DNA from 2 places in the Dyadobacter sp. HNCC25DJ183 genome. Region 1 is predicted to be linked to the other one. Evidence: riboswitches for the same ligand, from Rfam matches in the RefSeq annotation. Region 1 holds a riboswitch; the other holds the start of a gene.

Region 1 (3,482 bases):
CGATTTCCTGCAACCACAACTTCCCTCGGGTTCTCAATATCCGGCGCGCCGATAGTGCCTTGTTTTTGAAAAGTATAGGCATTAACGAATTCAATCTTGTCCATTCCTGCATTGGAATTGTCAACCAGAATCACACCGTACTCACCCGTAGCTGCGTAACCTTGTACACCGCCGGTCAGCGCGGAGCCATTTACTTTGGAGAAAATATCGGCTTCGGCAGTGGTATTTTCGCGTTTCAAAAATGAAATAGCGCCATTATTCTGACTGAAGTTACCTTCGTTCACCACGAAAACGCCTTTCGCAAAATCCCCCTTCGGCTCGGGATCACTTTGATTACATGACGATACTGCTGCTGAGAATGCGATGAAGTAAAGTACTCTTGATAATCGTTGTTTCATCTTAATTGGATTTATATATAACTGTATTGCAAATTTAAAACTCGTCTTGTCGTACCCGCGCCTGTTTTGTTTTTGAATCAAATGCCGCAATGAGGTTGATCGCGAAGCTTCTGCCAGGCAATGCATTGTTTTGTACGCTCAGGTAAAACGTATTTGTTACATTGTTGATCTGCCCCTGCACCCGCAAATATACTTTCCCAAATGAAACGGAAGTTTCCGCCAGCAGATGCAACAGCGCGTACTCTTTCAAAAAAGTGGAATTGTCGAAAGTAGTGTACCGTTTGCCCGCAAATTGCAATTGGCCTGTCAGCTTTGTGTTGCGGTACTGTGCAAATGTACTCAGCCCGGCAGTATGAAGCGGCACGAAACGTAGCTGCTTTCCAATCACATCAACAGAGTATGCGTCGTAAGCTCTTTCCTGAATGCTTTTATTATAAGCATAAGTAATGTTCGTTCCAAGTTGCGTTACATCTATACTCCCGCGCCAGCCTGCCTGTATTTCCACGCCGCGGGCAAGTACCTGTTGTAAGTTTTCGATGCGATAATTTTTTACAGGATTCCAGTAAGTCCAGTCTTTGATCCGGTTGTGATAAGCTGTTACCGAAACATCCAGCTGGCTCTTGGGAGAAATAACGAAGGCCTGTTCTATGCCGGCTTCCTTGTTCCAGCCATTCTCAGGCCTGATATTCGGGTCACCCAGTACTTTCCAGTAACGTTCATTCAAGGTAGGTACACGGTAGCTTCTGGCAACCGAGCTTTTTATTTTCAGCTTGTATCCGGGCAGTTCAATCAACTGGTATTCAGCGCCCAGTGAGGGGGTAAAAGGCGGGTTGTACCCTGTTACCAGCGCCTGGCGGAGATTCACGGACACGACCAGCGGTGCATTGACCTGCCAGCGGGTGAGAAGAAAGAAGTCGCCGCGGTTTTCTGTGATAACCGGCGTTTCGTAGCCAGGTACCCTGGTCCGGTAATGCGTCCATTCGGCTCCCGCCTTAATGGATATGTTGCTTCTGTTTTGATTCAGGATAAAGTCGAAATCCTTTTCAATGCGGTTGGAAAATTTATCAGTTACAGCATGGTCGAGCTGGCGATAATTGCCTTTCGCATAATCGATGATATCCCGCACCCAGGCGGCACGTGCTGTGAAATCCCCGACACTGTATCTAAGCATTCCCCGGTAAGCTTTGGTTAATGTAAGCTCGCGACCAGCAGTGTCGGCTGGTGAGGTGGTCAGTTTGTTGCTGGTAATCCAGGCATGCGCAGAGATTTCCTGATTGTTTTTGCCACTAATAAAAATATCCTGAACCAGACCGCGCTGGAATGCTTCGGAAGGCAGCAATGCATATTCCCTCCGTTGTCGATAGGGAAATTGGTTGTTCATCCGATTGTCGTAAAGACTCGTTTTTCCCGAAATCCGCCAGTTGTTCCGTAGCGCGGACCCATAGCGGGCAGCAACCTGGGTCTGGTGATTGTGAAAGCTTTCGACCTGCTGTCCCAGTAAAACTTTAAACCCATTCTCTCCCGCAGCACTGTTCAGTAAAATGCTGCCGCCTACTGCATCGGTTCCTACAATGCTCGCAGCTGAACCATATTGAATGGAAAGCGCATCGAAGCCAGCGACAGGTATGGTCGAAAAATCGGTTTGGCCCAATGTGGGAGAGTTGATATTCAGTCCATTCCAGAGTACAGCCGTGTGATTGGCAGAGGTTCCGCGGAAGAAAGCAGTGGTAAGTTGTCCCGGTCCATATTTGTTAAAAGAAACCGGTGTTTGAATTGCCAGCAGATCACTGATATTCTGAAATTGAAAGGCGAGCAGGCTGGCTGAATCAATCCGCTGCACTTTCAATCCGCTCATGAACTTTTCGGGCACAAAACCCTTGATATTAACCGGCTGCAAGGCAATGGAATCCGTTTGGGCGTGGGTTATAGCCGGAAGAAAAGTCCCTGCCGCAATAACCGCCGTAATCAAAATCCGCTTCACAAAAATCACCTGGGTATTCTCTGGATAGTAACAGGCCCGCTGCTTTTCCTCCGAAAGCGTTGTAGCACGAATGATCTGGCAGGTCTCCTGGCTCGCCTTTTGACCCGGTGCCTTCCCGTTTTTCAACAGTGGCTTCGAAGATCGGGTCAATGGAACAGACTTACAGTTGCGGGGACAGCTTCCGGTTTTAACGGAATTCCCTATTAAGCCACGAAAAGCAATATGGAAATTGCTGCGGGCACCAAACAGTCGCAAAGGTAGCTAATTGCATTCGTTTTACGACCGAATGAGCAATCGCTTATCTTTGTCCCAAAATCTAAAAGGTGGCCCCTTCTGTAAACATTCCTGTCAACGCGTCCCGAAAAGGCATTTACCTCATGCTCGGAGCGGCATTCTTCTTTTCGCTGACTTCTGCATTATCCAAGTGGCTGGGCCGTGATTTCCATATTGTTCAGTTGGTGTTCTTCCGGAATATAGTCGGCGTGGTTTTCGTGCTCAGCAGTATCCGGCAGCGACCGCTGGTTCAGCAAGGCGGGAAGCTGGGGTTGCTGATTTTCAGGGGAGTTGTAGGTACGCTGTCGCTGTACATGCTTTTTTATGCCATTCAAACGCTCGGACTCGGGCGGGCTTCCACCTATCAGTATACTTACCCGATTTTCCTGGCACTACTTTCCTGGTTGTTGATTGGAGAAACCCTGAATGGAGGTGAGTGGGCTGCGATTTTCATTGGCTTCACAGGTATCCTGCTCGTGTTCAGGCCGGATCTATCCACTTCCCTGCGTGACAATGCGCTTGGACTGGGCAATGCACTTTTAACAGCCGTCTCCTATTTGTCTATCCGGCAGCTCGGGCTGGTTTATGATACCCGCGCCATCATTTTGTCATTTATGCTCAGCGGGATCGTAATGCCCATTATCTCCATGCTGGTAGGTACTTACTATCCTGTCGAACACCTCGATTTTCTGATCGGTACATTTAAATGGCCTGAAAATGCGTGGCAATGGCTGGGATTTCTGGCCCTCGGATTAACTGCTTTGGCAGGCCAGAAAATGCTGACACAATCTTTTACATTCGACAAAGCAGGCCGGGTGGCGGCGATTGGT
Region 2 (3,482 bases), on a different contig from region 1:
AGGTGTTGTTTTTCCGGTAGAGCTTTGTATCTGTTTCAATGCCTATTGCATTCGTAATCAGCGCATTGCCGGCGGTCAAGCTATTGTTTGTAAATCCGGAATAATGGAATTCGTGGCCGTTGAACTGCACCCCGTCCCAGTTTCCGGTGCGGTAACCCAGTACCATTTTGGAATGCAGCATACTGGTGCTGCATGGGAGCGCACCTGCCATTTCAAATGTGTCGCCCTGCGCATTCGTAAGCTGCTCGCCGAGGTACATCAGTCCGCCGCATTCGGCGAAGGCCAGACCGCCCTCGTCACAGTAAGCTTTGATACTCGCCCGCATTGATTCGTTTTCGCTCAGCTCTGCCGCATGCAACTCGGGGTAGCCGCCCGGGATATAGAGGAAATCCGTTTCGGGAAGTACGTGATCGTGAATCGGACTGAACCAGGTAATATGACCTAAACCGGCCAGTGCTTCAATATTTTGATGGTAAGTAAAAGTGAATGCCTCATCGCGGGCAATGGCAATTTTCAACCTGCTGGCTGGTTCTTTTGCTGACCCAACGGGGCTGCTTTCACCGGGGTTAATGTTACCCCTTGTCAATTCCAGCAGCCGGTCCAGGTTCACTGTCTGCTCCACCAAGTGAGCTGCACTTTCAATGATCTGCTCATAGTCTGTTTCCGCGGAAATATGCAAGCCCAGGTGTCGCGACGGGATTGCCAGTGCACTGTTTTTAGACAAATAACCAAGCGCCTCAACGCCTGCATCTGCACAGGCATCCTGCAAAAAACGGTAATGCGACTCTGTCCCGACAAAGTTGAAAATCACTCCCGCGATGGAGATATGTTGGTAAAAGTTTTTGAATCCGTACAACAAAGCCGCAGCCGAATACGCCATTGACCTGGCGTCAACTACCAAAACAACCGGGATACCCAGCAATTCTGCAATTGCCGCGCTGCTGCCGTCCATTTTCTGAGCGCCATCAAAAAGTCCCATCACACCCTCGGTCACCGATACATCGGATTGAGCCGAATACTTTGCATAAAGGGCCTGCACGTGCGCATTGGAGGACATGAATGTATCGAGGTTGATACTCTGGCTCCCCGCTGCCTCGGTGTGGTGAATGGGATCAATATAATCAGGTCCGCACTTGAAAGGCTGTACTTTCAGGTTGCGTCTGGTAAGCGCGCGCAGTAAACCCAGCGTGAGGGTCGTCTTACCCGAGTTGCTCGCCGGGGCAGAAATAAGAAAATGAGACTGGGTCATTGGTTCTGCTGCTAACGCCACTCCTATCCGGCTGTACACGCATTCGTGTCCATTCGTGCATTCGTGGCAAACAAAAATGTTGAGAGCCCTAGCTAAATCTCACAATGCAATCGGCAGAAAAAAAGAAAAGACAGGAAGAATGGATTAAGAAGAAAACCCAATGGAGAGTACAGGGCATTAACCCTGAAACGCAATATCCAGATCAGACTAGCTTCATTCCGCGAAAGCATTGTCAACAAAGAAAAGGCAGGTTTTCTGACTCGTAACGTTACAAATTTCGAACGTTACTTACAGTTGCGCGACAGCTCGTGATTCTCACACGATTCCCCTATTAATTCACTGGTTAGTAAAACCTTTCCTGTTGGAAAAAGATAGCAAAGAACTTGTTTGTGGCAAATGTAGCACGATTTTGCAGAAATCCCGGAAGGCAGCGCGGCAGAGGGACATTTTTTATCAGGCAGGAAATTTTTGCTTCACGGCATTCAAAAAGATATAGCTTTGCGGCTCATTTGGTTCACGCCGCTGGTGTGATTAAAAGGGAATCCGGTGTAAATCCGGAGCAGTACCCGCTGCTGTAAGTTCACAAAAAAGGAGCTAACAATTTGCCACTGGAAGAGGAATTTTGAATGTTGAATGAGTGAATAAACCCTTCGCTCATTCACTCATTAATCATTCACTATACTTCCGGGAAGGCGTTAGCTACTGAACGAGTCAGAAGACCTGCCATTCGAAAATATCCGTTTTGCTTTCGGGAAGAAAGGCGAGAGGATTTTGGCAGGCGGTATTTCGTCGTGCCTTCTTCCCTGTTTTCCCTGTTCCAATCCGGATAAAATCAGTCAGCCTGCGCTTGCAGGGTTAAATTTTATTCGATGATCAATTTCCTGCTTATTGACTCCCTGCTGCTCGGTGTGCAGCATTCCTTCGAACCCGACCACATGGCGGCAGTCTCAGTACTGGCTACCGATGAAAAACGCAGTCCCGGCCAGCGCTGGAAACTGATCTGGCGATCGTCGCATTGGTCTTTGGGACATTCTTTTACCCTCATCCTCTTCGCAGTGCTGGTACTGCTGCTCAAATCCACCTTTTCGCTGGAAGTCTCCGGCAAAGTTGAGCTGCTCGTCGGACCGCTGATGATCTGGCTGGGCATTGTGGCAGTGATGCGGAATTTCAGAAGCTCCTCTGCCCCGCCTGTTGTCCATTCTCAAAAGTTCAGCCGCTCTTTTTGGGTAGGTATGGTGCACGGACTGGCTGGTACAGGCGGTGCCTGCGCAGTGGCATTGACGCTCGCCGCAAGTGACGCCCGCACGGCAGTCTGGATCATCGTCATTCAAAGTCTGGGCATTATCCTGTCCATGTCCGCCTACGGCTACTTTTTCGCATTCTCAATCAGCAAATTCGTCTCCCACCGCGAAACCTTCCTGCGCCTCGTCAACTACCTGGTAGGTACATTCTCCATCATTATCGGAGCGATCACACTGGCGGGTTCGCTGTAATTGTAGTAGCTGTATTCTTTTGATTTTCTAAGTTAATTTTTTTTAAATGAGGTACTTGTATTTTCCTTTTTGGAGTGTTTGTTATGTTGCTTGTTGGCTTTTTCATGCTGTTTGTTCGCTTTGTCATGCTGAGCGGAGTCGAAGCAAAATAGCGTCACGCTCGTTCACTTCGACTCCGCTCAGTGTGACAAGGTGGGGGCGCGGTGGTGTGGAGCGGGCGTCGCGCCTCTTCACTTCGACCGCCCGGCGGCCCGGTCCGCTCAGTGTGACAAAGCTGGGAAGCGGTGTTGTGGCGAGGGCGGCGCACTTCTTCACTTTGAATGCTCTGCATTCTTCGTTTCATGTTGTCTGCCCCCTTTGTCATGCTGAGCGCAGTCGAAGCATAGGGGCGTCACGCTTCTGCACTTCGACTCCGCTCAGTGTGACAAAGGCGGGAAGCGGTGTTGTGGAGTTGGCGATGCGCTTGTCCACTTCGAGTGCATTCCACTCGCTTCGTTATGCTGTCCATTCCCTTCTTTATGCCGTCCACTCTTTTTGTCATGCTGAGCGCAGTCGAAGCATAGGGGCGTCACGCTTGTCTACTTCGCCTGAATTCCACTCGCTTTGTCATGCTGAGCGGACCGGGCCGCCGGGCGGTCGAAGCAAAATAGCGTCACGCTTCTTCACTTTGCCCGCCCGGCGGCCCGGTGCGCTCAGTGTAACTAGGCGCGAGCGCTATGGTGTGGAGTGGGCGTCACACC

The links. Region 1 has a riboswitch for cobalamin ahead of AC1XTG_RS04570 (TonB-dependent receptor plug domain-containing protein). Riboswitches for the same ligand answer to the same signal wherever they lie in the genome.
Region 2: it holds a riboswitch for cobalamin, as region 1 does, so the genes downstream of both, AC1XTG_RS17885 (hypothetical protein) here and AC1XTG_RS04570 (TonB-dependent receptor plug domain-containing protein) in region 1, are expected to answer to the same signal.

Annotation. Positions count from the first base shown of each region.
Region 1 covers NZ_JBXHAP010000002.1:130,557-134,038, forward strand. Annotated here, with positions in the region: gene AC1XTG_RS04565 (YncE family protein) at 1-398, opposite strand, end outside; gene AC1XTG_RS04570 (TonB-dependent receptor plug domain-containing protein) at 433-2,379, opposite strand; cobalamin riboswitch at 2,439-2,640, opposite strand; gene AC1XTG_RS04575 (DMT family transporter) at 2,703-3,482, shown strand, end outside.
Region 2 covers NZ_JBXHAP010000007.1:12,782-16,263, forward strand. Annotated here, with positions in the region: gene AC1XTG_RS17880 (cobyrinic acid a,c-diamide synthase CobB) at 1-1,249, opposite strand, end outside; cobalamin riboswitch at 1,478-1,621, opposite strand; cobalamin riboswitch at 1,743-1,991, shown strand; gene AC1XTG_RS17885 (hypothetical protein) at 2,119-2,742, shown strand; gene AC1XTG_RS17890 (TonB-dependent receptor plug domain-containing protein) at 2,927-3,482, shown strand, end outside.